2 regions of the Paenibacillus sp. FSL E2-0151 genome follow, and region 1 is predicted to be linked to the other one. Evidence: a T-box and tRNA genes for the amino acid it is inferred to sense, from the RefSeq annotation. Region 1 holds a T-box; the other holds one or more tRNA genes.
What was found. A T-box is a leader RNA that pairs with one kind of tRNA and senses whether it is charged. The one in region 1 lies ahead of ileS (isoleucine--tRNA ligase), so its partner is inferred to be a tRNA-Ile.

Region 1 (15,001 bases):
CCGGGAACCGACGATATTCGAAATTGCGGAAGTACTGAATGTGCCGAAGGAAGATGTTGTTTTTGCATTGGACGCCATTCAGGACCCGGTCTCGCTCTTCGAACCGATTTATCATGATGGTGGAGATCCGATCTATGTTATGGATCAGATCAGCGATGACAGAAACAAGGATGTGTCATGGATCGAGGAAATTGCACTTCGTGAAGCGATGCATCGTCTTGGTCAGCGGGAAAAAATGATTCTGTCGATGCGGTTTTTCGAAGGGAAAACCCAGATGGAAGTGGCTGATGAAATTGGCATTTCCCAGGCTCAGGTATCACGTCTGGAGAAATCAGCGATACAACAGATGCAAAAACATGTAAAGTCATAACACGATGCAAAGGCAGAAGGACGATCAATCGGGGCAGTGTATACCGTTGGTCGTCTTTTTGTTTTGGACCGTTTCCACATTTGATGAAAAACAGGACATTTTTCGCCCCTGAAACATATATTGTATAGAAGCGTGAAGAACGGGCAGAAGAGGAATAACAGGGGGCGGGAATGAATGAAAGTAAATACGAGCGAAGTAGCGGCACGAGGCATGAAAATCTCGGACTTTCAGACAAAGGATGTCATTAACATTACGGATGGTAAACGCCTCGGTCAGATCAGTGATTTGGAGCTGGATCTGAAGCAGGGACGAATTGAAGCGATTGTTGTGCCGGGGTACAGCCGTTTTATGGGTCTTTTTGGCGGGGGAACGGATCTGGTGATTCCCTGGAGAAACATTGTGAAGATTGGTTCAGATGTGATACTGGTGAAGATGGATGAGGTGAAGGAAAATACGTATGACGAGCGTGATCGCGAAGCGCGCCTGTATGATGAACAGCAGCATAACCGCACAGAGCGAGTGGAACGCATTGAACGGTCGGAACGTAATCAGCGTCGAACGATATAAATGAGACAGAATGTGGCTCATTTGGTACACTGGAAGTGGTGAGGTGAGATAATGGAACCCTTTGTATTGGATAAAGAATTACTTGAACGGACCAAGAACCCAAATTCAGATTTCGGTCCTGATCCGTTATTATTATATGTTGAGCCCTGGACACAGCAATTTGAACAGCTGTCAGTCGGGTTTACGACGAGGCATGGTGGAGTTGGAAAAGTTCCGTATGCTACGCTCAATTGTGCTTATCATGTGGGGGATGACCCTGAAGTTGTACTTAACAACCGTAGGCTTGTAACCGAGAAGCTTGGTTTTGCAGCAGAAGCATGGACCTGTGGAGAGCAGGTGCATGGCAAACATGTAGCTGTAATTACCGCTGAAGATCGGAGCAGAGGATTACTTGATCGTCAATCTGCGTTGCAGGATACGGATGGATTGGTCACGAATGTGCCTGGTGTGCTGCTGACTTCTTTCTACGCAGACTGTGTTCCGCTTTATTTCCATGACCCTGTGCAGCAGGCGGTAGGTCTTGCTCATGCCGGCTGGAAAGGTACAGTCGCGGGTATCGCTGTATCCATGGTGGAGACGATGGAACGGGAGTATGGCAGCCGTAGGCAGGACATTCGAGCTGCAATCGGTCCGTCGATTGGGGATTGCTGTTATGAAGTGGATGAGGCGGTCATGCAGCATGTACGGGTTTGGTTTGATGATTCCCCGGTTAATGATAAATACAAGGATTCTGCTTCTAAACAAGCATATCGAGCCGTGAATAACGGTAAAACGATGTTAAACTTGAAAGAATGTAATCGACACATTATGATGAAAGCAGGAATAATGCCGGATCATATCGAATGTACAACATGGTGTACAAGTTGTCATCCCGAACTATTTTTCTCCTATCGGAAGGAAAATGGTGTTACGGGGCGGATGGCGAGCTGGATTGGGCTGGAAGAGAGGTGACCCTCTGTGTCATTGGAGGAGCGTATTCAACAGGTAAATCAGAAGATCGAGGACGCATGTCGGCGCAGTAACCGTCATCGTGATGATGTGAATGTGATTGCGGTCACGAAATATGTCTCACTTGAAACAACGGGATCGGTGCTGGATCATGGTCTTGAGCATATTGGAGAAAACCGGTGGCAGGATGCACAGGCCAAATGGGAAGCTTTTGGTCAGCAGGGGACCTGGCACTTTATCGGTCATTTGCAGACAAACAAGGTGAAAGACGTGATTGGCAAGTTTCGTTACATACATTCACTGGATCGTTTGTCATTGGCGAAGGAGTTGGATAAAAAAGCAGCTTCACTTGGCATCCAAGTGGAAACGTTTTTGCAGGTGAATATTTCGGGTGAAGAGAGCAAGTATGGCTTACAGCCTGAACAGGCAAGTTCTTTTTTGCGTGATATTCGTTCGTTCAACAATCTCAAGGTCGTTGGCCTGATGACCATGGCACCTCATGAGGAAGATCCGGAGCTGACGCGTCCCGTATTTCGTGGATTGCGTGAGCTGAGAGATCAACTGAATGGACAAGCCCTTACAGCAGAACCATTGACTGAACTGTCGATGGGGATGTCCAATGATTTTGAAGTGGCCATTGAAGAAGGTGCAACCTGGGTACGGCTAGGATCGATTCTCGTAGGAAAAGAGGAGGGTTCACGATGGGCGTAATGAATAAATTTATGAATTTCCTCGGACTTCAGGAAGAGGAAGAGATTGTGGAACGTGAACGAATGGCTGCGCAGGAGGAAAATGAGGCTGAACATCAGGAAGCTGAAACCTCCAGTCTCGATAAACGTAGAAACCAAAGGGGGAATAATGTGGTGAGCATTCATTCCCAGAAAAATGTTAAAGTTGTCCTGTATGAACCGCGTTCTTATGACGAGGCTCAGGAAATTGCCGACCATCTGCGTTCGCATCGTACCGTTGTGGTGAACTTGCAACGAATTCGCCAGGACCAAGCGCTGCGCGTTATAGATTTTTTGAGTGGCACGGTATATGCATTGGGTGGCGGTATTTCCAAAATCGGCGGAAACATTTTTCTCTGTACGCCAGATACGGTTGAAATTCAGGGATCAATTACGGAAATACTGGCTGACAGCGAGCAAGATTATAACAGAATGAGGTGAGCCACTTTTGTATCAGATTGAAAGCGTGTTGTACACGTTATACCAGATTTACTTTTACATGGTCATTGTCTACATATTGATGTCTTGGCTTCCCAATGCGCGGGAAAGCTTCATCGGTGAATGGCTGGGCAAATTAGTGGAACCATATCTAAGACCGTTTCGCCGATTTATACCGCCTTTGTTCGGTGTGCTGGATATTTCCCCGATTGTGGCGCTGATCGTTCTGCAACTTGCGCTTAATGGGCTGATCTCCATACTTCGGTATTTTGCATATTAGGGTAGGGTGACATAGATGAGCGGTGAAATTTACGAACATTTTAGCCATGATGAGCGGGATTTTGTAGATAAGGCTTCGGATTGGGTTGAGCAGGCGGGTAAGTATCATGACATGAAGCTAACTGACTTTCTTGATCCAAGACAGGTTTTTATATTACAGACTCTTGCCAATCGCCGTAACGACGTTCAGATTCGTCTGGATGGTGGTTACGAGGCTGCTGAACGCAAGCGTGCGCTGGTTGCACCTGATTATATGTATCTGGATGATGAGGATATGGGTATGCAGGTGCTCAGTATTACGTCTGATGATCAGAAAATCTCGGAGCTGGAGCATGGGGACTATATGGGTTCCCTGCTCGGGCTTGGGATGAAACGTGGAAAGATCGGGGATATCCAAGTGCTGGAGGACGGTTGCCATACAGTGGTGGCGGCGGAAACCGGCGCTTTTTTATCGCTTCAACTGAATCAGGTGCATCGGTTACATGTGTTCACAGAGTTACTTCCTTTGAATCAGATGCGATGGTCAGAGAGTAAACTGGAGACGATGGACATCACGGTCGCTTCTCTTCGTTTGGATGGAATCTGCGCAGATGTGTATCGGCTTAGTCGCAGTAAAGTGCTGGCGCCGATCAAAGCTGGTCGCTGCCGTGTGAACTGGAAAGTTGAGGAAGATCCCTCCAAATCGCTAAAAGCGGGTGATGTTGTATCCATTCAGGGATTTGGCCGCTTCAAGGTTATGGAACAGGATGGGATGACCAAAAAAGGGCGTTGCCGAGTGAAAATCGGCAAATTTGCCTGAGTCTGTTGCAGGAAAATCCGCTTTCTTGTCGAAATGTTTATCATAAAGGTGTAGAAAATACGCGGTGTATCCGATAAACATTAAGTCAAAGCTTTACATGAACGTTGGAGGATGCAATTCTGATCCTGCATTCCGTATACGTTGCCAAGGTTAGGCATCAACGATACGGCCCCTTGGGTGGTACCCATATGCTGCAAACCTTCTCTGGACGGGAAGGAACTTTAACAGGAGGTGGACAGCATGCCATTAACGCCGCTGGACATACACAACAAGGAATTTTCCCGACGTTTGCGCGGGTATGACGAGGATGAAGTCAATGAATTCCTGGATCAAGTCATCAAAGATTACGAAGGCGTCATTCGCGAGAACAAAGAGCTGAGCAATCAGTTGCTGTCCGTTCAGGAGAAACTGGATCATTTTTCTACAATTGAAGAGACGCTTAGCAAAACGATTATCATTGCGCAGGAAGCTGCTGATGATGTGAAGGGTAATGCGAAGAAAGAAGCGCAGTTGATCGTGAAGGAAGCAGAGAAAAATGCAGACCGGATCGTGAACGAATCGTTGGGCAAATCTCGCAAAATTGCTTTGGAAGTGGAAGAACTGAAAAAGCAGGCCTCGATTTATCGTGCCCGTTTCCGCACGCTTGTTGAAGCGCAGCTTGAACTGTTGACTCAGGATGGTTGGGAAGTGCTGGAGAGCCGGGAGCAGGAAGTGCGTGACCGTGAGCGGGAGATGAAAGAAATTTATTAGTCTGTCGCCTGGTTGACTTTTGTCTGCAAAGAGGCTATAACTATATTCATAATGAATAGTGATTCCATGACGGGTTCAGTACGTTATGATCTCATCCCTCAGAGAGTTGGTGGTTGGTGCAAACCAATGGATGAGTTATAGCCGAATATCTCCCCGGAGAAGTGACGCTGAAGCGGTGATCTTGATTTCCGTGTGTAAGCCGAACCGTAAGCCGTACGTTATAACGGCACCCTGCGGTAGTTTAGCAGGGCATAAGCGCTGTTGATGACAGAGCATACCCAGGCTTGCCTGGATGTGGTTTGTGATGAACAGAATTAGGGTGGTAACGCGAGTATAGCCTCGTCCCTTTCCAGGGACGGGGCTTTTTTGTGTCCAAAAAAGGCGAACGTCCATGAGGCCCGAAGGGACCTCAAGGAGAGAGCCGCCCGCCGGGAAAGCGAAGCACCCGGCAACGCCCGCCTCGCGGTAAGGCCATGCGGCGTTCACGCAGGGAACAGCCGCAAAATGGCCGCCACTACGCACATCCACCCCTCGCCCATAAGCGCAACCGATCCCCCACCGACAACCCATCCCGGGTGTCCAGAGGGCGGAGCGCCTATGGGGTCCCCCTTGGCAAGGGGGATTTAGGGGGATTGAAACGCTTTTTGTGGACGGTCCACAATCCAACCAAAGAAAGGGAAGATAATCATCATGCAACGAGTTGACGTCAAAGAGAAGGCACGTGCCAGAGAATTACGCGTGTTAGATAAATGGAAAACGGAGAATACATTTAAAAGATCCATCGAAAACCGGGAGGGCAAGCCAAACTTCGTATTTTATGAAGGGCCGCCTACAGCAAACGGTAAACCGCATATCGGTCACGTACTGGGACGGGTAATCAAGGATTTTGTTGGACGGTATAACACGATGAAGGGTTACCGTGTTGTTCGTAAAGCAGGTTGGGATACACATGGTCTGCCTGTAGAACTGGGTGTACAGAAAAAGCTTGGTATCTCCCACAAGTGGGAAATCGAAGATTACGGCGTGGAGAAATTCATTAATGAATGTAAAGCGAGCGTATTCGAATACGAGCAACAATGGCGTGATCTGACAGAAGGTATCGGATATTGGACGGATATGGATAACCCGTATATTACCCTTGATAACAACTACATCGAGAGTGTATGGAACATCCTGGCGACAATCCATGAGAAAGGCCTGTTGTATCGTGGTCACCGTGTGAGCCCGTATTGTCCTTCTTGTCAGACAACACTGAGTTCCCATGAAGTTGCACAAGGGTACAAAGACGTCAAAGATCTGAGTGCTACAGCGAAATTCAAACTGAATGACAGCGGAGAATTTGTACTGGCTTGGACGACAACACCTTGGACACTGCCTTCACACGTTGCACTTGCCGTGAATCCGGATATGGACTACTCCCGTGTTCGTCAAGGTGATGAAGTGTACATCATGGCAACCAATCTGGTTGAAAAAGTGATGAAAGATGCCAAGGGTGAGTATGAGATCATCGGTGCACTGAAAGGTGCCGATCTGGTTGGCAAAACGTATGATCCTCCGTTCAACTACGTACAGGCTGAGAAAGCCAACATCATTCTGGGTGCAAGCTTTGTAACGGATGCAAGTGGTACGGGTATCGTACACATGGCTCCTGCCCATGGTGAAGATGACTACCGTGTATGCCGTGAGAATGGGATCAGCTTTGTGAACATGGTGGACTTGGAAGGTAAATTTGTTGCTGAGGTTACTGACTTTGCCGGACGTTTCGTGAAGGATTGTGATATTGATATCGTAAGATATCTGTCTGAGCATGGACGTTTGTTCAGCAAAGAAAAATATGAGCACAGCTATCCGTTCTGCTGGCGTTGTGATACACCGCTTCTGTACTATGCAATGGACAGTTGGTTTATCCAAACAACAGCCATCAAGGACCAATTGATTGCCAACAACAGTGAAGTGGATTGGTACCCCGGTCACGTTCGTGAAGGTCGCTTCGGGAAATTCCTTGAGGATCTGGTGGATTGGAATATCAGCCGTGATCGTTATTGGGGAACTCCGCTGAACATCTGGGTGTGTGAGGAGACTGGCGAACAATTTGCACCACACAGCATTGCAGAATTGCGTGCTCGTGCGGTAGGTGATGTGCCAGAGAATCTTGAATTGCATAAACCATATGTGGATGACGTTAAAGTCATGAGCTCTTGTGGCAAATATGAGATGAAACGTACACCGGAAGTGATCGATGTCTGGTTCGACAGCGGCTCCATGCCGTTTGCCCAGCAGCACTATCCATTTGAAAATAAAGAAGTATTCGAACAGCAGTATCCTGCGGATATGATCTGTGAGGGAATTGACCAGACACGTGGCTGGTTCTACAGCTTGCTGGCGGTTTCCACCCTTTTGACAGGCAAAGCGCCTTACAAAGCGGTTATGGCTACAGGACACGTTCTTGACGAGAACGGACAGAAGATGTCCAAATCCAAAGGTAACGTTATCGATCCTTGGGAAGTAATTGAAGAATACGGTACAGATGCATTCCGCTGGGCTTTGTTGTCTGACAGTGCACCGTGGAACAGCAAACGTTTCTCCAAAGGTATCGTAGGGGAAGCCAAATCCAAAATGGTGGATACGCTGGTTAACACCCATGCATTTCTGACGCTTTATGCTACCATTGATGGATTTGATCCACAGGAGCACCCGTTCCAACTGTCCGCACACAAGCTGGATCGCTGGATTCTGTCGAGACTGAACAGCCTGATCCTGGTTGTAGAAAAAGCGCTGCTGGTTAACGACTATCTGAACTCTTCCAAAGCGATTGAAGCATTTGTTGATGAGTTGAGTAACTGGTACATCCGTCGTTCCCGCGACCGTTTCTGGGGAAGTGGCCTGACAGACGATAAATTGGACGCTTACCGCACATTGACTGAGGTACTGGTGACTACTGCGAAGTTGGTTGCTCCGTTCACACCGATGCTGGCAGAAGACATCTATCTGAACCTTGCAACAGGTGAGAGTGTGCACATGGAAGACTATCCGGTAGCTAATGAAGCGCTGATTGATGCAGGACTGGAACAGGATATGGAGACGGCTCGCCGCGTGGTTGAACTTGCCCGTAACGTTCGTAACGAAACAGGCATTAAGACACGTCAGCCACTGTCCGAATTGATCGTTTCCCTGGATAAAGGCTTTGACCTGACAAGTTATGAAGAGATCATCAAAGAAGAGATCAATGTAAAAGGAATCCGTACTGAGCATAATGATGCGGAATTCGTTGACTTTACATTGAAGCTGAACCTGAAGGTCGCAGGTAAGAAATACGGTAAAAACGTAGGGTTCCTGCAAAACTTCTTCAAAGGAATGTCAGCCGATGAGACGCGTAAAGTGGTTTCGGAAGGTGTACTGAACATCGTTTCACCGGAAGGTGAAGAGCTGCAAGTGACGAGCGAAGAATTATTGGTTGATAAACAGGCCAAATCAGGCTTTGCTTCAGCATCAGGTTACGGTCTGACGGTTGCGCTCAATACCGAAATCACGCCAGCATTGGAACAGGAAGGCTGGGTTCGTGAAGTGGTTCGTGCTGTGCAGGATACCCGGAAACGACTGGACCTCCCAATTGAGAAAAGAGTACGTTTGACACTGGATGTGGATGCATCCCTTCAGGAAGCTATTCAGGCGTTTGATGATGTCTTGCGTGAAAATGTTCTCGTAACCGAAGTGACATTTGGCCCAAATGAGTCCATGGAACGTGTTGAAGCCGGAGGCAAATCGATCGGTATTTACATCGAAGCGTAATTCGGAGCATGTCCCATTCAATTAGGACAGAATATAGAGTATAAACAAACGAGCCGCAGTGGCAGGGACATATTCCCTGTATCTGGGCTCGTTTGTTTTTTAGGCAATAAGGCAATGATTCTATAGTGCAGTCAATCTATATTGATCAAAGGAACTGACCAAAACATGAGCGAACATGACAAGCAAACCGCATCCACTTCACAACAATCAACATCAGATAATCTGAATTCCCATGACAAAATTGAAGAGTTACATACCCTGACAAACCGTCTGGCGAATGAACTGGAACGTTCACGAATTGCGCAATACACAGAATTGCTGAACAGGCCATGGAAATTGATTGGACTTAACCTGTTGTCAGGAGCCGCACGAGGTGTGGGGATTGCGATTGGGTTTACCTTTTTCGCAGCAACGATCATTTACGTTTTGCAGCTACTTGGGGCGCTCAATCTTCCCATTGTTGGAGATTACATCGCTGATATTGTGCGCATTGTCCAGCGTCAGCTTGATATGAACACTTACTAAGCGATTAGTAATTAAAGGTGAAAGATATCAAAGTACATTTAGTAAATGTCATCCGTCTCCATATCCGGTTCTAACAGACCCTCGCCCTCACGGTTCTCCAGGTACTGACGATATTGCCTATTGCGCACGATGGAGACGTCATGACCATAGATGTCCGTGGCAACAAAACTTTCGTACGCTTCAACGCAGCCTTCCACTTCATCGGTAGCTTCAATCGCCATAACATCATAGCTGTCGATATCGCGTCCTTCAGCCATGGCTGGTGAGTTCGATGTGCCCCAACTTTCAACAATCTGCCAAGTGTCTTCACCATCGAAGCCATTTTGATCATCACGCTCGTCCAGACTGGTTCGACCAAATGCCGGGGCAAGGAATTCTTCCTCTACAGGGCGGTTCTCAGAGACAACGGTTTCTGGTTGATGTTTTTTGCAGTATTTTGTGTAGGGGACAGCTTCCATGCGTTCATAAGGGATGGGTTGCTGACAGACCGCACACGTACCGTAATGTCCTTCTTCAATGGAGTGCAGTGCAGAATCGATTCGTTCCAATTGAAATTCATCATGTTCCAGCAGGGAAATATCTTTCTCGCGTTCATACACCTCCGTGGCTATGTCGCCAGGATGGTTATCAATTGGTGATAATTCACCTGTCTGTAGTTTAAGGGAGTCTCCAAGTCCATAATGCTCGTTTTCCGAAAGTCTATGTTCAATATCGCGCTTATCGGACATCAGTTGGGAACGTAGAAATTGCAGTTGTTTGTTAGTAAAATGTGACATGATTTTCCCCTTTCTGCTTTCATGCTGGAATCCGGATTTTGACTCTATTGTAGGATGTGCCATTGAGGGCAAGATTACAGAAGGGAAATGTTATCGTTTTTGCCATAAGCGTTGCGATGTAGCACGTCGTGGACGATTTCCAAACAGCTGTGCTACAATAAACAAGTCTGGCGTAAGCCTGGTATCGTTTGGAAAAGACAAGAACGGAGTGACAAACAAACGTGGTGTATTATATCCTCGCTTTTATCGTATTTTTATTGGATCAGGGAACCAAGTATCTGATTGCAACCCGGATGGAACTCAGAGAAGAAATTCCGGTCATCGGCAATTTCTTTGTCATCACATCACATCGTAATTCAGGTGCAGCATTTGGCATTCTGCAAGACCAGCGTTGGTTCTTTATCGTGGTTACGTTGATTGTGGTCGTTGCCTTGATTTGGTATTTGCAAAAGGTAAAAGATACCCCGCACAAATTGCTGCCTGTGGCGCTTAGTTTGGTGCTTGGTGGAGCAATTGGCAACTTCCTTGACCGGGCCTTGACCGGAGAAGTTGTAGATTTTGTACAACTTAATTTTGGAAGTTATACGTTTCCCATTTTTAACATCGCCGATTCGGCAATCTGCATCGGTGTAGGGTTGATCATAGTGGAGACATTGCTTGAAGGACGGCGCGAAAAAGCAGCCGCGAAGATTGAAGGGAATGAACATCATGAGTAATCCGAATAAGGAACAGATTAACGACGAAGAACTAATGAATGGCAATGAACGTATGGAATGGACCGTTGCCGCTGAACATAAAAAAGAACGAATTGATAAATATATTACGGAAGCCGTAGATAACGTATCTCGCTCCCAAGTTCAATTGTGGATCGGAGACGGAATGGTTACGGTAAATGGTGCTGTAGTCAAAGCCAATGCCAAGTTATCCGAAGGGGATCTGGTTGAGTTACAGATTCCAGAACCAGCTGCTGTGGAGATCGTTGCCGAAGATATTCCGCTGGAAGTGGTATATGAAGACAGCGACCTGATCGTGATCAACAAACAGCGTGGTCTTGTGGTGCATCCGGCACCAGGACACACATCGGGTACCCTCGTTAATGCACTTATGCATCACTGCAAAGACCTCTCGGGTATTAATGGGGAGTTGCGTCCTGGTATTGTGCATCGTATTGATAAGGATACATCCGGCCTGATCATGGCTGCCAAGAACGATCGTGCGCATGCATCACTGGCTGCTCAGTTGAAGGAACATACGGTGAATAGACGGTATATTGCGCTCGTTCATGGTCATCTTAACCATGATCAAGGGACCATTGATGCACCGATTGGACGGGATACCAATGACCGCAAAATGTATACGGTCACGGAACGTAACAGTAAACATGCCGTTACGCATTTTACCGTTACTGAGCGGATTAATGATTACACCTTGTTGGAATTGAAACTGGAGACAGGACGTACTCACCAGATTCGGGTTCACATGAAATTTATTGGTCACCCGCTTGTAGGAGATCCAACTTATGGACGGAATAAAGGCATCAAAATGCAAGGACAGGCTCTTCATGCGGCCATTCTTGGATTTGTGCATCCAACAACGGGAGAATACCTTGAATTTTCAGCTCCGATTCCGCAAGATATGGAAGACGTGCTCGCCTCGCTACGCAGTCGTTAACAGCTCCAAGAAAGTACAAATGTTCGGATACTTTGTCCATGGCTTTGATCACGCAAATGCTTCATATTAAAGTGTAGAAATTTGCGTCAAATGAGGAGATGAACAACGTTATGAGTATCGATAAATACCAAGAAACTTACATTCAGACTAATTTTGCCGACCGTATCGGTGGCTCCAACTATGGTAAAGACACGAACATTTATAAATTCGAGAAAATCAAACGTGCCAAAGCTTCGGCCAAAAAAGATTTTCCCGATGTGGAACTGATTGACCTTGGTGTAGGTGAACCGGACGAAATGGCTGATGCAGGCATTGTGGCTGCACTTGCAGAAGAAGCTTCCAGACCTGAGAATCGTGGTTATGCTGACAATGGTATTCCTGAATTCAAAGCTGCTGCTGCTTCCTACCTGAAAAACGTATTCAACGTAGAAGGTATCGATGCAGATACTGAGATCGTACACTCCATTGGTTCAAAACCGGCTTTGGCGATGATGCCTTCATGCTTCATCAATCCGGGTGATGTGACGATCATGACCGTTCCAGGATACCCGGTTATGGGTACACATACGAAGTATCTGGGTGGAGAAGTGTTCAACATCCAATTGACGAAAGAGAATAACTTCTTGCCTGATCTGACGGCTATCCCGGAAGATATCGCAAAACGTGCGAAGTTGCTCTACCTGAACTATCCGAACAACCCAACAGGCGCAAGCGCGACGGTGGAGTTCTTCACTGAAGTTGTGGAGTGGGCTAAGAAATACAATGTTGTGGTTGTACATGATGCTCCATATGCAGCATTGACGTATGATGGCAAAAAACCGTTCAGCTTCCTATCGGTACCTGGTGCGAAGGATGTCGGCGTAGAGCTGCACTCTCTGTCCAAGTCCTACAACATGACAGGTTGGAGAATCGGATTTGTAGCGGGTAACCCGCTTGTAGTCAAAGCATTCAGTGATGTGAAGGACAACAATGACTCCGGTCAGTTCATCGCGATTCAAAAGGCTGCTGCTTATGGATTGAATCACCCTGAAATTACGGAAAAAATTGCAGAGAAATATTCTCGCCGTCACGACATGCTCGTTGCCGCATTGAACGAACTGGGCTTCCAGGCTGAAAAACCTAAAGGTTCATTCTTCCTGTATGTAGAAGCACCAAAAGGTGTGGTTGGCGGACGTCGCTTTGAATCCGGCGAAGATTTCTCCCAATTCCTGATCCGTGAGAAACTGATCTCATCCGTACCTTGGGATGATGCCGGTAACTTTGTTCGTTTCTCCGTAACCTTTGAAGCGAAGGGTGAAGAGGAAGAGAAACGTGTTATTGCTGAGATCAAACGTCGTCTGAGCGACGTACAATTTGAATTTTAATCGCATCACCCAATAGTTAAATCATGTACTAACGAAGAGACCGGAAACGGTCTCTTTTTTTATGCCCATATTAGAATTTTTTCATTTACTCCCTTTACAAAATTATACAAGCAACATATGATTAGATCTTTACGTTATTTGTTATATACAGAAGTTGTTGTTGAAGGGAGTTATTACAATTGTTATCATCACGAACAAGTACGGTGTCCTCACCGGCTACAGGAACAGGCAGTACAGTGTCAGGATTATTCAGATTGTTAAGACCCAAACAGTGGACTAAAAATCTGCTGTTATTTGCTGCGTTACTATTTTCTTTTGAGGAGATTCGGACTGAAACCATTCTTGCGACGTTGCTTGGTTTTATTCTATTTAGCCTCGTTGCAGGCTGTGTGTATATTTTAAATGACTTTGTAGACCGAGACAGGGATCGACAGCATCCGGTGAAAAGGTATCGTCCTATGGCTTCTGGGCAGGTGAATCCGAGTCATGCTTTGTTGTTTGGCATTATTCTATTAATCCTTTCCGTAGGAACGGCCTTCATGATGAACCCTCTATTCGGGGTGTTATGTATCGTCTATTTCCTGTTGAATGTATCGTATTCATTTGTGCTGAAACATCTCGTTATCCTGGATATGATGACCATTGCAGCCGGCTTTGTACTTCGTGCCATTGCAGGTGGTGTGCTGATCCATGTGCCATTCACGCCGTGGTTTTTGATCTGTACCATGCTGTTGTCGTTGTTTTTGGCCATTGGAAAACGCAGAAATGAACTCACGTTGCTTGAGGGAAATACGGGATCACATCGTAAGGTTTTGGATAACTACTCCATTACATTATTGGATCAATTCAATACAATTGTGACGACAGCTACGATTATCAGTTATTCCCTGTTCACATTCACTTCAGATCGAACCATTCATCTCATGTGGACGATTCCATTGGTCATTTACGGCATGTTCCGTTACCTGTATCTGATCCACATGAAGAACCAGGGAGGTTCGCCCGATCGTGTGCTGTTTGAGGACAAGCCCATATTAATTACGGTTATGTTGTATGTGATAAGTGTTATTACAATCTTTGCAATCTTTGAATAAAGGCTGAGGGGGATCAGGGTGAAAAGCACGAAAGTCGCCATTTTTGATATTGATAAAACGATCATACGCAGTGATTCCATGTTTCAATTTGTGCATTACGGTGTTCGCCGTTACCCGTGGCAGGTATGGAGATTACCTGTCATTGCATTACATACCGTGTTATTCAAGGCAGGTTTCATGACGGTTGAACAAGTCAAACGATCCTACTTTCAAGAAATTGAGCGTATGTCTGAAAAAGATCTCGAACATTTCTTTGATACTCGCTTGCGTACGTCCATTTTTGCCGAGGCCAGTGTAGAGATGCAACATCGTAAAGAAGCAGGGTATCATGTCTTGCTAGTAACTGCATCTCCGCATGCCTATATGAAATACTTTAATAATTTTCCCTGGGTGGATCATGTAATTGGAACTGAACTTGTCCGTCATGAGAATGGTTACACATGCAGAGTTGATGGCAGCAATTGCAAAGGGGAAGAGAAGGTACGCCGAATTCAGGCTTATCTGAGTGAGAAGAATATGGTCATTGATTATGACCAGTCATGTTCCTACTCGGACTCCTTATCCGACCTTCCAGTCATGAAACTTGTAAGTCAACGATACTTTATTAACAAGCGTGTTCCGGACATGGAGGCATTAACGTGGGGGAAATAAAATCGCGTCATACTGGTAAATGGTTGATGCTCGTTTCCGCTTTTCTGACAGCAACGGGTCAATTGTTTTGGAAATGGGGACTAACCGAGTGGATTTACCTGGGTGTAGGTTTTCTGTGTTATGGACTTGGAGCGATTTTGATGATTAAAGCTTTTGCTCTGGAAAAACTCTCAGTTGCTTATCCTCTGATGTGTGCCAGCTACGTATTTGCCTTAATCTATGGGTATTTTTTGCTTGGGGAAGAAATTACGG
Region 2 (15,001 bases), 2.6 Mb from region 1:
TGACTCTGCGCCGAAAATGTAACGGGGCTAAACACACCACCGAAGCTATGGCTTGATGCTTTGCATCAGGGGTAGGGGAGCGTTGTATAAGGGTTGAAGGTGTACCGTAAGGAGCGCTGGACATTATACAAGTGAGAATGCCGGTATGAGTAACGAAAAGATCAGTGAGAATCTGATCCGCCGAAAGCCTAAGGGTTCCTGAGGAAGGCTCGTCCGCTCAGGGTAAGTCGGGACCTAAGGCGAGGCCGAAAGGCGTAGTCGAAGGACAACAGGTCGAAATTCCTGTACCACCGTAAGCCGTTATGAGCAATGGGGGGACGCAGTAGGGTAGTGACGCGGACTGATGGATGTCCGTCTAAGCAGTGAGGCTGATGTGTAGGCAAATCCGCACATTGTAAGGCTGAGCTGTGATGGGGAGCGAAAATTGTAGTAGCGAAGGTCATGATCTCACACTGCCAAGAAAAGCCTCTAGCCAGGTGATGGTGCCCGTACCGCAAACCGACACAGGTAGGCGAGAAGAGTATTCTAAGGCGCGCGGAAGAACTCTCGTTAAGGAACTCGGCAAAATGACCCCGTAACTTCGGGAGAAGGGGTGCCCCGGTAGTGTGAATAGCACGAGGGGGCCGCAGTGAAAAGGCCCAAGCGACTGTTTAGCAAAAACACAGGTCTGTGCGAAGCCGTAAGGCGAAGTATACGGGCTGACGCCTGCCCGGTGCTGGAAGGTTAAGGGGAGTGGTTAGGAGCAATCCGAAGCTGTGAACCGAAGCCCCAGTAAACGGCGGCCGTAACTATAACGGTCCTAAGGTAGCGAAATTCCTTGTCAGGTAAATTCTGACCCGCACGAATGGCGTAACGACTTGGGCGCTGTCTCAACGAGAGATCCGGTGAAATTTTAATACCTGTGAAGATGCAGGTTACCCGCGACAAGACGGAAAGACCCCATGGAGCTTTACTGCAGCTTGATATTGAATTTGGGTACGATCTGTACAGGATAGGTGGGAGCCTTTGAAACGTGAGCGCCAGCTTGCGTGGAGGCAACGTTGGGATACCACCCTGATCGTATCTAGGTTCTAACCTGGTACCGTAATCCGGTGCGGGGACAGTGTCAGGTGGGCAGTTTGACTGGGGCGGTCGCCTCCTAAAGAGTAACGGAGGCGCCCAAAGGTTCCCTCAGAATGGTTGGAAATCATTCGAAGAGTGCAAAGGCATAAGGGAGCTTGACTGCGAGACCTACAAGTCGAGCAGGGACGAAAGTCGGGCTTAGTGATCCGGTGGTACCGCATGGAAGGGCCATCGCTCAACGGATAAAAGCTACCCTGGGGATAACAGGCTTATCTCCCCCAAGAGTCCACATCGACGGGGAGGTTTGGCACCTCGATGTCGGCTCATCGCATCCTGGGGCTGAAGTAGGTCCCAAGGGTTGGGCTGTTCGCCCATTAAAGCGGTACGCGAGCTGGGTTCAGAACGTCGTGAGACAGTTCGGTCCCTATCTGTCGTGGGCGTAGGAAATTTGAGAGGAGCTGTCCTTAGTACGAGAGGACCGGGATGGACGTACCGCTGGTGTACCAGTTGTTCCGCCAGGAGCACCGCTGGGTAGCTATGTACGGACGGGATAAACGCTGAAAGCATCTAAGCGTGAAGCCCCCCTCAAGATGAGATTTCCCAGTATGTAAGACCCCTTGAAGACGACGAGGTAGATAGGCTGGGGGTGGAAGTGCAGCAATGCATGGAGCTGACCAGTACTAATCGGTCGAGGGCTTATCCAATAGCAAGTTGTAATTCGCATGTTTCGTTTCGAATCTAGTTTTCAGAGAACAACAACTCTGAAATGTAAGCTACGCGTTTGGTGGCGATGGCGGAGGGGTTCCACACGTACCCATCCCGAACACGACCGTTAAGCCCTCTAGCGCCGATGGTACTTGGACCGCAGGGTCCTGGGAGAGTAGGACGCCGCCAAGCGATTTCCCTTTGGGGTATTTTTTTTGCCCCCCTTGCCAAGGAATAAGGGATATATATTAGGGCCCTTAGCTCAGTTGGTTAGAGCGCACCTCTGATAAGGGTGAGGCCGGTGGTTCGAGTCCACCAGGGCCCATAGCAAGACCACAACAAGAAATACACAGTGTATGGGGCCATAGCTCAGCTGGGAGAGCGCCTGCCTTGCAAGCAGGAGGTCAGCGGTTCGATCCCGCTTGGCTCCACCATTCCCTGATAGCTCAGTTGGTAGAGCACTCGACTGTTAATCGAGTTGTCACAGGTTCGAGCCCTGTTCGGGGAGCCATATGGAGAGGTGTCCGAGCTGGCCGAAGGAGCACGATTGGAAATCGTGTAGGCGTCACAAGCGTCTCGAGGGTTCGAATCCCTCTCTCTCCGCCAGATATTTTTTAGCAAGGCCCGTTGGTCAAGGGGTTAAGACACCTCCCTTTCACGGAGGTAACAGGGGTTCGAATCCCCTACGGGTCATATTATGGAGGCTTAGCTCAGCTGGGAGAGCATCTGCCTTACAAGCAGAGGGTCGGGGGTTCGATCCCCTCAGCCTCCACCATATAAACTTTATAACGACGCGGGGTGGAGCAGCCCGGTAGCTCGTCGGGCTCATAACCCGAAGGCCGCAGGTTCAAATCCTGCCCCCGCAATTATACTTTCCTTTGAGAAAGTGATCTGGAACCGTGGTGTAGTTGGCCTAACATGCCTGCCTGTCACGCAGGAGATCGCGGGTTCGAATCCCGTCGGTTCCGCCATTTTTTAATTAAATATACACCGTGCCGGTGTAGCTCAACTGGTAGAGCAACTGACTTGTAATCAGTAGGTTGGGGGTTCAAGTCCTCTCGCCGGCACCATTTTTAGTATTTACATCTGAATTTGTGATAGAATGTATATTACAAGTAAAATTGTTAATACTAAGATTCTCTTAGTGGATGAATGGCTTACTCTATGGCGGTCGTGGCGAAGTGGTTAACGCACCGGTTTGTGGATCCGGCATTCGGGGGTTCAATTCCCCTCGATCGCCCCATGATTTTTTAATGGGGATTAGCCAAGCGGTAAGGCAACGGACTTTGACTCCGTCATGCATAGGTTCAAATCCTATATCCCCAGCCATTTCATTACGAGTCATTAGCTCAGTTGGTAGAGCACCTGACTTTTAATCAGGGTGTCGAAGGTTCGAGCCCTTCATGACTCACCATTATATTTTGCGGTCGTGGCGGAATTGGCAGACGCGCACGGTTCAGGTCCGTGTGGGCTAACCCCCGTGGAGGTTCGAGTCCTCTCGACCGCACCATATGTTTTGCGGAAGTGGCTCAGCGGTAGAGCATCGCCTTGCCAAGGCGAGGGTCGCGGGTTCGATTCCCGTCTTCCGCTCCAATATTTGCGCCCTTAGCTCAGCTGGATAGAGCGTTTGACTACGAATCAAAAGGCCGGGAGTTCGAATCTCTCAGGGCGCGCCATTATTCTCATAAGTATCGGGATGTAGCTCAGCTTGGTAGAGCACCTGGTTTGGGACCAGGGGGTCGCATGTTCAAATCGTGTCATCCCGATTTTTTTTATTTGCGGGTGTAGTTCAATGGTAGAACTTTAGCCTTCCAAGCTAATAGCGTGGGTTCGATTCCCATCACCCGCTTCCTAGTAACATATAGAAGAGCCTTTGCTTATAGCAAAGGCTTTTTTTGTGTTAAAAAGAATAAGTGTAATTTATTTAAAATAGGGTCAATTGTCATTTGATTAAGGATGGAATCTTTGTTTAAATAAATAGAACAATTCGTATCTGATTAACCGTATTTGTTTATAAAGGAGGACAAACAGTAATGAAAAGAGCTCTGGTCATTGGTGGAAACGGAACATTAGGTAAAGCCGTTGTTGCGAAACTGAAAGATTATTCCGTTGAGGTTATTACAGCAGGTAGACAATCCGGGGATGTTCAGGTGGATATGACGTCGACAGAGAGTATTACTACCCTCTTCGAAACGGTGAGAAATATTGATTACGTCATTGTGGCGGCGGGCCAGACCCATTATGCGAAACTCGAAGAACTGACACCTGAGAACAATATGATTAGTGTGCAGGGTAAACTGCTTGGACAGGTCAATATCGTATTGATTGGACAGCACTATATTAACGACAAGGGGAGTTTCACGCTGGTCAGTGGCATTATACAAGACCACCCTATTGAGCAAGGTGCATCAAGTGCTATGGTCAATGGGGCTATTGATTCGTTTGCCAAAGCGGCAGCGTTTGAGTTACCAAGAGGCATTCGTTTGAATTCGGTTAGTCCTAATCTGTTTGTAGAGTCTGCGGAAAAATATAAGGATTTCTTTATTGGATTTAATCCTGTACCTGTAGAGAAAGTGGCTAATACGTTTATCCAGAGTGCACTTGGGATTGAAACAGCCCAAAATTTTAAAATATATTAAAAGCCGGAAAGTTATATATGATTTTGATGATTACCTATCCCTAATTAATTGCAGGATGAGAAAGGTGTACATGAAATACATTTAGCTGTTAAGCATGTAGAATGATTTTTCATGAAACAGAACTGAATGAGGCCATTTGAAATATTAAAACAAAAGGAGATTCACCGGATTTTCGGTAGATCTCCTTTTGTTTGTTGTGAATGAAACAGAGGTATATTGACTATTATGGGGCAGGTAGTCCAAGAACTTCGAGCATTTCATTACGTTTGAGCGATTCGGCAATGGGGCCGTCAATGAGCCATTTCTTAGCATTGAGGACATAGACATGACCATTTTGGACAGCGGGTAGGCTTTTCCATACTTGGAGTTGCTGGATTTCATTGAGTTCATCTTTTGTTTTTTGCAACGCTTCAGCTGACCCATCTGAGCTAATGGACACGATAAACAGATAGTCTGCTTTGATTTCAGGCAAAAGTTCTACCGAGATACTGGCATTCATCCGATCCGGGTTCTCTGCCTCGAGTTTGGTAACGAGAGCATCGGGAGTGAATCCAACCTCATAACCCGCTCCTACATAACTGGAAGCTGGAAATGGCGTGGATGGAATGGAAGAGAAGAACAAACGCATATCCTTCTCTTCCAGGCGCAGGAATGCAGCTGTAGGTTTGGTCTTGGTGATATCGGCTGCGAGCTTCTGAGCTTCAGTTACTTGGTCTTTATTTTTTTGTAAAAGCTGTTCAGCCCGCTCTTCAATATCCAGCGCAGTAGCTACCTGCACGATAGATTCCTGCCAATTACGGCGATCATAAGTGATCGTAGGCGCGATCTTCTCGAGTTGTTCGAGAATTTTGGCATCCAAACTGGCATTGGCAATAATGAGGTCCGGATTGGCGCTGACTACAGCTTCAAAATTGACACTTTCATTGATGGGTTCGACATCCACGCCTTGAGCTTCAAGTTGCTCATTCAGGTAATCTTGCCGACCAATAGGTGTAGCAAGTACCAGTGGTACCTCCAAGGAGAGGAGAATGTCCTCCATATTAATGGACACAATCCGTTCGGGATGTGCCGGGATTTCTTTGCTGCCACTGGCGCTCTCCACGGTCTTAGTAGCTGATTCAGTGGATGAGTCCCCATCTGTCCCCGCAGCTGATTTTACGCCATCTGCAGATGGCTGCGAAGTGCTTGCAGGTGTCTGCCCACACGCAACAAGTAACATGGCGAGTATGAACAGTATCCCCGTTATTTTGACATAATGCTGTTTGTACATCATAATCCCCCTGTGTTTCTAATGATATTGATTCTCAGTACACTATATATTGTAGCGGTCTCATGTTGGGGGAGACATAGCCTTCTGTGCTATCCGGTCATGGATTAATGTGCTGAGTTCCACCAAAAAGTTTCAGGGTTTCATCGATGATCTGATCATGAGCATACGGTGAATAATCCAACCAAGGCATTTCATCTAGCAGATATACATGTTGGTTCTGCACGGGCATCAATTGTTGCCATAGCTGAGTATGTTGTAGTTTATGCCAACGTTGCTGGGATTCTGAGTCCTGGTCCACAATCAGTAACATGCGATCTCCAACCATTTGAGGCAACTCCTGTTCATCCAATGCACGATAGACTTGCCCTGGAAGCAGATCGTGTGAAGGGGACACGCCCAGGTCGTTATATAGAACAGCGCCCCCATTGCGTCGCCCGTAGATTAACAGATGACCCATCATGATATGAATGATGGAGACCGTATCCTTACCGATGAGATGACTAAGCATTTCTTTGGCATGGGTTACTTTGTCATCATACTGCTCCAACCACTGCTGAGCATCTTGTTGCTGTCCCACAATGGAGGCAACTTGTATGAAGTGTTCCCGCCAGCTCAATCCTTTCCATGGGATAACGATGGTAGGCGCAATTCGCTGCAGCGTTCTTTTTAACGTATGGGCTTCGTACTCATTACAGAGTATGAGGTCAGGGCTCGCTTGCATCAACAACTCAACGTTGGTTTGCCAGATATGAGGATGCATTCGTTTGCTACGTCCCAGATGATAAGGGATATTCGAGAAAAACAGATTCCTGTGTTGATCCCGTCGGTTATCGATCAATGCCGCATGGGGGATGATCTGTAATGCCAGCAGATGGCCAGTGGTTCCGAAGGAGAGAGCCGCAATTTTGCTGCGTTTCTGCCGCTGATAGGTGGAGGGAGACACGCCAACATATTTTTTGAATTTGCGACTAAAGTAAAACTCGTCCTGAAAACCAACCTGTGAGGCGATATGTTTGATGGTTTGGCCGGGGACGAGCAACATCTCTTTGGCTCGGTCCATGCGGATGCTATTCACGTATTCCATGGGACTGATGCCAGTGCGGTTTTTGAATACCCGCGAATAGTGCCATACACTCATGCCTGCCACTCCGGCAAGAACTTCCCGAGAAAGATGCTCAGCATATCCAAGCTCAATAAGTTCAAGCGTTTGATCCAAAGCAGAGGTGTGTTCGGAATCTCCTATTGCACTTTCTTTGGGAGGAGCATACACATGGGTTAACAATTCATGCATCAAAGTCTGAATACGAAATGGACGATTTTCTTGAGGTACAGAGATGCATTCATGGAGCTGTGAGGCAATTCTGGTACATTCCTGAAAAAGTTCATGCGGTAACTCATCGGCATAAGCCGAACGAAGTAACCCTTTTTGGTATACCTCCATTACAGTAGATCCGGAAGTAGCTTTATTGATGTCGGAGAGAGGCTTCAACATATCAAAATATATCGCTATGCCCTGTAAAGGATGAACCTCATCCGGTGTATATTCTATCGCTGTTCCTGGCAGGATCAGATACATTTTGCCGAGTGTGGCATGATTTTGTCTATGCCCAATACGGATATTGCCTTCACCGCCAGTACAGATGAGCAGAAGATGTGAATCCGTTAATACGAATGGGGCAAGAAAAGACGCTTGATCGAGAACTTCGGATGTCTTGAATCTTGCATATAGGTCACGGGTATGGTCACCGTTAGATATCAGTGGAAAGACTTGCAAAGTCACCAGAATCCCTCCTTAACTTACGATAGTAACATTACATATGATGTGTTTGAGAATAATTATCAATTATCGCATATTGTCATACAAATAAGAAGTCCATATGATAATATGAAAATGAAATAGCGAATTCTAATCATTGAACCGCGTAACTCTCCACTATAACTTGAATTGAAATAGGTTACCGAGTTGGAAAATAGCCAATACATAGTTCCCATCATCTAAACCGTTGAGCGAATAATTAATGAAAATCTTAACTGATGTTAATCGTAGAATTACTTAAATAACAGATCATTTAATTCACTACGCAAAAAAAGACAAGCCCCTCTCCTACGATGTCCGCAGGAAGAGGAACTTGTCTTTTTAATTAGAGCTTGCGATTAGTATCTTTCCAGAATCGTCTGTGTCTTCAAGCCATCAGCCGGAATCAGCCAGTTGTTGTTCTCCAGCAACTGCAACAGTTGGGTACGCAGTCCGGATACGGCTACAGTATCATCGGTTTTGAAAGAAACCTCTACGATATTCTCAATACCTGTACCTGCTGCGTCACGGATCGGCCATACTTCGAGTGTAAGCTCTTGACCACTCCATGTACCTTCATATCGTTGGAATGTGATTGGACCATATGCACGGGATTGAGTCAATTGCTGCTTGCCCCAGTTGGAGGCAGACCAGTTTTTCAATTTGCCCGGAAGCTTGTCCAGTAACATGTTCAAGGCTTCTTGCTGGGAAGGAAGTTGGACTCCTGTCGCTTTGGTATCGACTTTTTTGGTGTTGGAGAAGCTCAGCGTCTGTTTGCCGTATCCCCAATCAATTTCAGCCTCGTAGTTATCATCCGATTTATCAAATCCCTCTTGGTTAGCCAGAGTCAGCGCTGCGTTGATATCGCCATTGATCACAGGGTAGCGTTTTTTATAAGTCAATTCGTAGTTATTTTTATCATCCTTTTTGCGAAAACGAACGTTCCATCCTTGTTGATCCAATCCGAGAGCATTGGTGTCGAAGTACTCTACGTTAATATTTCTTGGCGTGGAATTTAGGCCGAGTGTCTGGATCACTTCACTGCGTGGTGTCCCATCTGTATTCAATACAAGTTCCGGCTTGGCCAGAAACTTTACTTCATATGCAGGAACGGCATTGGCAGCAGCTGAAGCCTGGGGTGCTCCCAGAAATGTCATTCCACTTCCCAATGTTACGATGCTCAGCATCAATGAGGCGGTTACCTTTTTCCACTTTTTCAAAACCAATCACTCTCCTAATCTGGATTAACGTACAGATCCCACTTTATCGCCCGAATATATGAAAGCGATTAAAGGGAAGCGCACATTGCGTTAACCCTGCATAGATTTGATGAATGGCAAACGATAGTTTATAGCGGATCAGGGCAATCAGCCATGGAAAATGGGGAAGCCGTGACTCACCTCTCGCAGCACTTCTTTGAATCGGTTTACCTGAACGGAAGGGTGGCGGTCCTTGTTATGTACTGTATAGATATGGCGCGGTGCCTGCTCTCCCGGAATGGGAAGAACTTGAATGAGCCCCTGCTGTTCCTCCCATTGTACCGCCATCCGAGACATGAATGAGACATGCCCTCCGATTAACACGAGCTGTTTGATCGCTTCCAGGGAATCCATCTCCACGGTACTCCGCAAACGAATATCATGTTGCGCAAGCCATTGATTGGTTAGCCGCCGTGTACTGGATTCATTGCCATGTAAGGCAAAAGGAATCTGCGCGATATGATCAGGTGTTAATGCATCCTTCTGGGCCAATCCATGTTGTGGAGAACAGATCAATACTAAATCGTCTTCACACAGCGTCTCAGCTTGCAGGGCAGGGCCAACAAATGGCTCGGAAGAGATCACCCCCAGATCAATCTGATGCCGAATCAGCATCTCGCGAATAACAGGTGATGGTTTGACGGATAAGACAATACGAATGCCCGGGAATTCCTGAGAAAAGGTGTTGAGTATGGTGGGCAGCAAATATGTAGCCGGTACATAGCTTGCTCCAATGTGCAGGGTGCCCCGATAGAGACTGTCATATTCCTTTACGACCCGCCTTGCCTCTTGGGTCAGAGCATTGATTTTGACAGAATAGTGGAGCAAAGCCTGTCCGGCTTCGGTTAAAAAGGTCTTTCCACTACGCGATTCGAATAATCGCACGCCCATCTCTTCCTCCAATGACTTCATATGAAATGTAACGGTGGGTTGCTTGATCCCCAGTAACTCGGCCACGCTTGTCATGTGATGATGCTTGTCGATCAGTTCAACAATTTGCAATTTGATCAGATTCAATGTCCCGACACTCCTCTCACTTCTACTAGCCCCAATATATAAGATGATCTAATGTTTTTCATAAAGACGGAGAGTACAGAACCAATCTGAAGAAGCGAAGCGTTCGCCTTTATCCCCGGATTTCTCCCTTCATAAAGGGAATATAAGAAATCTGGGGATAACAGCGATCGGAAGATGGTGCTGTAATCGAAGCGACAACATGAAAATTAATTTAGTTCACCTAATATAGATTTAATCTATGAACATCAACAGAATTCATCTAAAAAGTTAATTCCAATTTTACATACAAGAGATACAACTCGCGAAAGCGGACGTTAGACTGAGAACAGTGCAAGAGATCAAGTAACAGAAGACAGGCAGGGATGCTTATGAAATTAGAGATGGCAGGAATTCAAAAATCATTTAATCAAACACCCGCACTGCTGCCAACAGATCTAACGCTTGAACATGGAAAGTTCACGACCCTGCTCGGCCCATCCGGCTGTGGCAAAACAACACTGCTGCGCATGTTGGCCGGGCTGGAACAGCCTGACGCGGGGGAGATTCGTGCAGATGGTCAGTGTATCTACTCTGCGGCGAAGCGGATTGACATACCAACACACAAGCGTAATCTGGGCATGGTGTTTCAGGATTTTGCATTATGGCCGCATATGACCGTATACGAAAATGTAGCGTTTGGGCTGAAGGCCGGAAAACAGAAATCCGATCTGCGGCGAAAGGTGAACGAAGCACTTGGCATGGTTCGCCTGGAAGGCATGGAAGATCGATATCCTCATCAGCTGTCTGGTGGACAGCAGCAACGGGTTGCTTTTGCCAGAGCCGTAGCGGTCAGACCTGGTGTGATCCTGTTCGATGAGCCACTAAGTGCACTGGATGCTGTACTCCGGGAAGAGATGCGGATTGAGATGATGTCGCTGGTTCGGGACATGGGATTGACTGCGCTGTACGTCACACATGATCAGATTGAAGCGATGTCGATGTCAGATGAGATTGTGGTGATGCAGAAGGGGCGGATATTGCAAAAGGGAAGCCCGGAAACGATCTACTCGGCGCCAAGTGATCCGTATGTCGCTTCGTTTATCGGAAAGTCCAACTGGCTCACGCCTAATCAATCGATGGTGCGTCCAGAGCATGTCACCTGGAACAAAACAGGTCATGATGATCTGTGTTATCCGGGGACGGTACTTAGTGTCAGCTATGTAGGTGAACGATATGAAGTACGAGTGCAGATGGAAGGGCTGGGCATATGGACAGCCTATATGAACCAAAGGGTGCGCGTAGGGGAGCGGGTGCAGCTCTATGTAACCCCTGAGCGGATATGCCGAATGGACGGTTATGACCACCCGAGTATGAAGCAGAACGAAGCGATCGCAGTGGCATATTAGATTGTTGAACAAGCACGCAGTTGGAAGCAGAAGTACACATTTTATAAGAAACCAGGGGAGATGGACGAATATGTTGGGTATGAACACACGAAAAAAGAGCGCAATGCTGTTATTGACAGCGGTAATGAGTATCAGTTTGTTCGGATGTAGTACAGGGAACTCGACCACAGGCAACGCGGCACAACCCGCGGGCGAAGGAAACACGGCAGCAGCGGCGGAAACAACGAAACCAGCTGGCGGCAAGTTGGTCTTGTACAGTGCTGGCCCACAGAAGCTGGCAGATAACATCGTGAGCGGATTTACAGACAAAACAGGGATCGAAGTTGAGATGTTCCAGGGAACGACAGGAAAAATTCTGGCTCGTATGGAAGCTGAGAAATCCAATCCGGTTGCAGACGTTGTGATCCTGGCCTCTTTACCTTCCGCACAGGCTCTGAAAGCCGATGGACTGACTATGCCATACCCTGAAGCAGCCAATGCAGACAAGCTGAACAAGGATTGGTCGGATGCAGAGGGCAACTATTTTAGCAGCAGTGCTTCCGCACTGGGCATTGTGTATAACACCAAACTGGTATCTACACCACCAACAAGTTGGGCAGAGCTGGCTACGCCTGCGTGGAAAGATGCAGTAAACATTCCCGACCCTACATTATCAGGTTCAGCACTCGACTTCATCACAGGATACCTGAGTGCGAATGGTGAAAAAGGATGGGATCTGTTGAGCGCCTATAAAGCTAATGGTGTAGCGATGGCAGGTGCCAATCAGGAAGCACTTGATCCAGTCATTACGGGTGCCAAAAGCATCGTAGCAGCAGGTGTGGACTACATGGCGTATTCCTCCAAGGCAAAAGGCGAACCACTGGATATCGTATATCCTGAGGAAGGCACGGTAATCAGCCCAAGACCGGCAGCGATTCTGAAATCCAGTCCAAATGTAGAGAACGCCAAAGCGTTCATTGACTACCTGTTGTCCGATGAAGCACAGAAGCTTGTTGCAGATGCTTATCTGATTCCGGGCCGCGAAGACATTGAAGCGACTAACCGTGCCAATGTGAAGGATATTCCACAACTTAAAGTGGATTGGAACTGGATGAGCGAACATGGCGAAGAGACAGCGGCACGTTTTTCCGAGACTTTTAAGTAAGAAGAACAAGTATAGAGACAATTAGGCAAAAGGAATACCTGCTGTCTGTGGAAAGTCATGTGAGGTGAACGTAGTGAAACCTGTTGGAATAGACAACAACCGAATTTTTCGGAGAGTGGGCGTGATTCTGGCCCTCTTTCTGCTGACCATAAGCATTGGCGTACCGCTCTTGCTGATCTTCTGGCAAAGTGTGTATCCGGACGGGCAGTGGGATTGGATGGCTCCGATTCGCACGATTACAGGTCATCATCTATCAGGTGTATTGCTGAATTCCGTCTGGCTTGGCATATGCGTTGTAGCGGTAACTACGCTGCTGGCGCTACCGCTGGCTTGGATGATGGCGAAGACCCGAATGGGCGAGCATCGCTGGGTCGATGTAATCCTGATGATTCCGTTCATGACCCCGCCGTATATCGGTTCGATGGGCTGGATTCTGTTTATGCAAAAAGGGGGATATCTGCAGCAATGGGTGCCCTCATCTGCGGGCTGGAGTGAGCTGTTCTTCAGCTTCTGGGGCATGGTGCTCATCATGAGCTTGCACTTGTTCCCATTCCTGTATCTGTTGCTTCGAGATGCATTGATCCGCATCGGTGGCAATCTCGAAGAAGCGGGAGCTGTGCACGGTGCACGTGCAGGGTACCGTTTCAGACGTATTATTTTACCCTTATTGTTGTCATCTTACGGCATGGGGATCATGCTGGTCTTTGTCAAAACGATTGCGGAATTCGGAACTCCGGCAACCTTCGGGCGCAAGATTGGCTATTATGTCATGACCTCCGAGATCCATAAGTACATCTCCAGTTGGCCGATTGACTTCGGCAAGGCGACTTCGCTGGCATCGGTGCTGTTGTCCGTCTGTCTGGTGATGTGGTATATGCAGTCTGCCATGAGTCGAAAGTTCACGTATCGTCTGATCGGTGGCAAAGGGCAACGTTCGAAGCGATATTCTCTTCGTGGCGGAGCAGGATGGTTGTGTGGGGCGTATCTTGCAATCCTGTTGATCCTGTCGATAGGTATCCCATATTTCTCCATCATCGCCGCTTCGACCATGAAGTTACGGGGATCGGGAATTGCATTTGATAATCTGACCTTGGATCATTACAAAGAGCTGTTATCTTGGGGATCGGTGAGCATGAAGGCCATCGGGAACAGTCTCGGTCTATCCCTTGCGGCTTCAACGGTAGCTGTTATTATCGGAACTGGATTTGCGCTGGCGATCGGCAGATCATCTTCATTCATGCAGCGTGTGATTGACTTGTTCAGTCTGTTGCCTAATACGGTGCCGGGTATCGTGATGGTGGTGGGTTTGATTCTGTTCTGGAACTCACCCTGGATGCCAGTCACGTTGTATAACACCTATGGCATGGTTGTGCTCACGTACGTTGTGCTCTTCTTGCCTTACACCGTGCAGTATGTAAAATCGAGCTTTACCCAGATTGACGGAACGTTGTTCCAAGCTGGGCAAGTGTTTGGCGGGAAGCCGCTGTATATTCTGCGGCGTATCCTGATCCCGCTGATCCTACCCGGCATGTTGGCGGGTTGGATGATGACCTTTACGATTGCTACCCGGGAGCTGGTAGGTTCGTTGTTGATTCTTCCACCGTCGATGCAGACGTCGGCTACGTATATTTTTGCACAGTTTGAACAAGGTCAGGTATCCCTTGGCATGGCAATGGCCGTTGTGACTGTAGGCATGACGGTGCTGATGCTGCTGGGAATTGAACTGCTGAATTCAAAGAGAAAGTGGAATGCAACATGATCAAACTGAACGTATGGGGCGGTGCAGGGGAACACGGACGTTCCGCCTATCTCCTGAGCGGGAGCCAGTTCCACCTTTTGCTGGATTGTGGTGTGAAAAAAGAAGGCATGGGCGAGTATCCGATGATTGACCCGGAGATTGTCCTGCAACTGGATGCGGTCCTGTTGTCCCACGCCCATGAGGATCATTCGGTCGCCATCCCTTTGCTGTACAAAATGGGCTACCAGGGTGAAGTGTGGACGACGAGAGAGACGAGGGCGCAGCTACGTACGTATTTTGCCAACTGGCGAAGGTTTGCAGAACGTGTCGGAGAGAAGCTCCCTTACGATGAAGCAGATGAGCAGGCTATTCGTTATCGGTATCTGGAAGATGAGGTCGTATCCCAAACCTGGTTCCAACCGATTCCCGAAGTAAAAGTGATGTGGGGACGGAGTGGACATCTGGCTGGATCGGTGTGGTTTGGGGTTGAAATGGAAGGTAAGCGGATTTTTTATTCCGGGGACTACACGTCAGAATCGATGCTTTTACAGGAGGATTATCCAGCGGAGGCGTTCTTACGGGAAAACATGATTCGTGAAGATACGTTGTTCGATACTCCGAGCAGTGAACAGAGGGGCGCGGAGGAACTAATTGCTATAAACAGTGGGCAAAAGGCTGGAGAACTCATAACGTCACCAGATCAGACATCTGTTGTATCAGAAGCGTCGTCAAGAACACTTGTATCCATGGAGATACCCATGAAGCAGAGAAATTTCACATCCAATGGAGCAGATGGAGCAGTCAGAGCAGGCAGAGCAAACGTAGCAGACGCTGCGCCAATATCTTCCGTCGGGCTGGTAGATCTGGCGATCGTTGATGCGGCCTACGGTACGGACCAGGATACACAGGCCGACAAACTGGAACAGCTTGAACGAGCCATTCGCCAGACGATTGCTCAAGGTGGAAAGGTGCTCTTACCTATGCCTG

Region 2: it encodes a tRNA-Ile, which carries the amino acid that the T-box ahead of ileS (isoleucine--tRNA ligase) is inferred to sense. The anticodon was not compared.

What each region holds. Positions count from the first base shown of each region.
Region 1 covers NZ_CP150308.1:4,824,754-4,839,754, reverse strand. Annotated here, with positions in the region: gene sigG (RNA polymerase sporulation sigma factor SigG) at 1-370, shown strand, start outside; gene MHI55_RS21795 (YlmC/YmxH family sporulation protein) at 545-937, shown strand; gene pgeF (peptidoglycan editing factor PgeF) at 989-1,888, shown strand; gene MHI55_RS21785 (YggS family pyridoxal phosphate-dependent enzyme) at 1,895-2,596, shown strand; gene MHI55_RS21780 (cell division protein SepF) at 2,587-3,054, shown strand; gene MHI55_RS21775 (YggT family protein) at 3,062-3,331, shown strand; gene MHI55_RS21770 (YlmH/Sll1252 family protein) at 3,347-4,129, shown strand; gene MHI55_RS21765 (DivIVA domain-containing protein) at 4,370-4,879, shown strand; T-box leader at 4,937-5,229, shown strand; gene ileS (isoleucine--tRNA ligase) at 5,570-8,668, shown strand; gene MHI55_RS21755 (DUF5665 domain-containing protein) at 8,834-9,193, shown strand; gene MHI55_RS21750 (TraR/DksA C4-type zinc finger protein) at 9,232-9,969, opposite strand; gene lspA (signal peptidase II) at 10,191-10,685, shown strand; gene MHI55_RS21740 (RluA family pseudouridine synthase) at 10,669-11,640, shown strand; gene MHI55_RS21735 (LL-diaminopimelate aminotransferase) at 11,751-13,004, shown strand; gene MHI55_RS21730 (decaprenyl-phosphate phosphoribosyltransferase) at 13,208-14,098, shown strand; gene MHI55_RS21725 (HAD-IB family hydrolase) at 14,117-14,749, shown strand; gene MHI55_RS21720 (EamA family transporter) at 14,737-15,001, shown strand, end outside.
Region 2 covers NZ_CP150308.1:392,052-407,052, forward strand. Annotated here, with positions in the region: rRNA gene MHI55_RS01935 (23S ribosomal RNA) at 1-1,766, shown strand, start outside; rRNA gene rrf (5S ribosomal RNA) at 1,843-1,959, shown strand; tRNA gene MHI55_RS01945 (tRNA-Ile) at 2,019-2,092, shown strand; tRNA gene MHI55_RS01950 (tRNA-Ala) at 2,126-2,201, shown strand; tRNA gene MHI55_RS01955 (tRNA-Asn) at 2,203-2,278, shown strand; tRNA gene MHI55_RS01960 (tRNA-Ser) at 2,282-2,373, shown strand; tRNA gene MHI55_RS01965 (tRNA-Glu) at 2,389-2,460, shown strand; tRNA gene MHI55_RS01970 (tRNA-Val) at 2,467-2,542, shown strand; tRNA gene MHI55_RS01975 (tRNA-Met) at 2,560-2,633, shown strand; tRNA gene MHI55_RS01980 (tRNA-Asp) at 2,661-2,738, shown strand; tRNA gene MHI55_RS01985 (tRNA-Thr) at 2,762-2,837, shown strand; tRNA gene MHI55_RS01990 (tRNA-His) at 2,935-3,010, shown strand; tRNA gene MHI55_RS01995 (tRNA-Gln) at 3,022-3,096, shown strand; tRNA gene MHI55_RS02000 (tRNA-Lys) at 3,106-3,181, shown strand; tRNA gene MHI55_RS02005 (tRNA-Leu) at 3,191-3,277, shown strand; tRNA gene MHI55_RS02010 (tRNA-Gly) at 3,286-3,360, shown strand; tRNA gene MHI55_RS02015 (tRNA-Arg) at 3,367-3,443, shown strand; tRNA gene MHI55_RS02020 (tRNA-Pro) at 3,460-3,533, shown strand; tRNA gene MHI55_RS02025 (tRNA-Gly) at 3,546-3,616, shown strand; gene MHI55_RS02030 (short chain dehydrogenase) at 3,801-4,406, shown strand; gene MHI55_RS02035 (ABC transporter substrate-binding protein) at 4,630-5,679, opposite strand; gene MHI55_RS02040 (helix-turn-helix domain-containing protein) at 5,774-7,456, opposite strand; gene MHI55_RS02045 (hypothetical protein) at 7,831-8,691, opposite strand; gene MHI55_RS02050 (LysR family transcriptional regulator) at 8,839-9,747, opposite strand; gene MHI55_RS02055 (ABC transporter ATP-binding protein) at 10,116-11,132, shown strand; gene MHI55_RS02060 (ABC transporter substrate-binding protein) at 11,203-12,276, shown strand; gene MHI55_RS02065 (iron ABC transporter permease) at 12,350-14,035, shown strand; gene MHI55_RS02070 (MBL fold metallo-hydrolase) at 14,032-15,001, shown strand, end outside.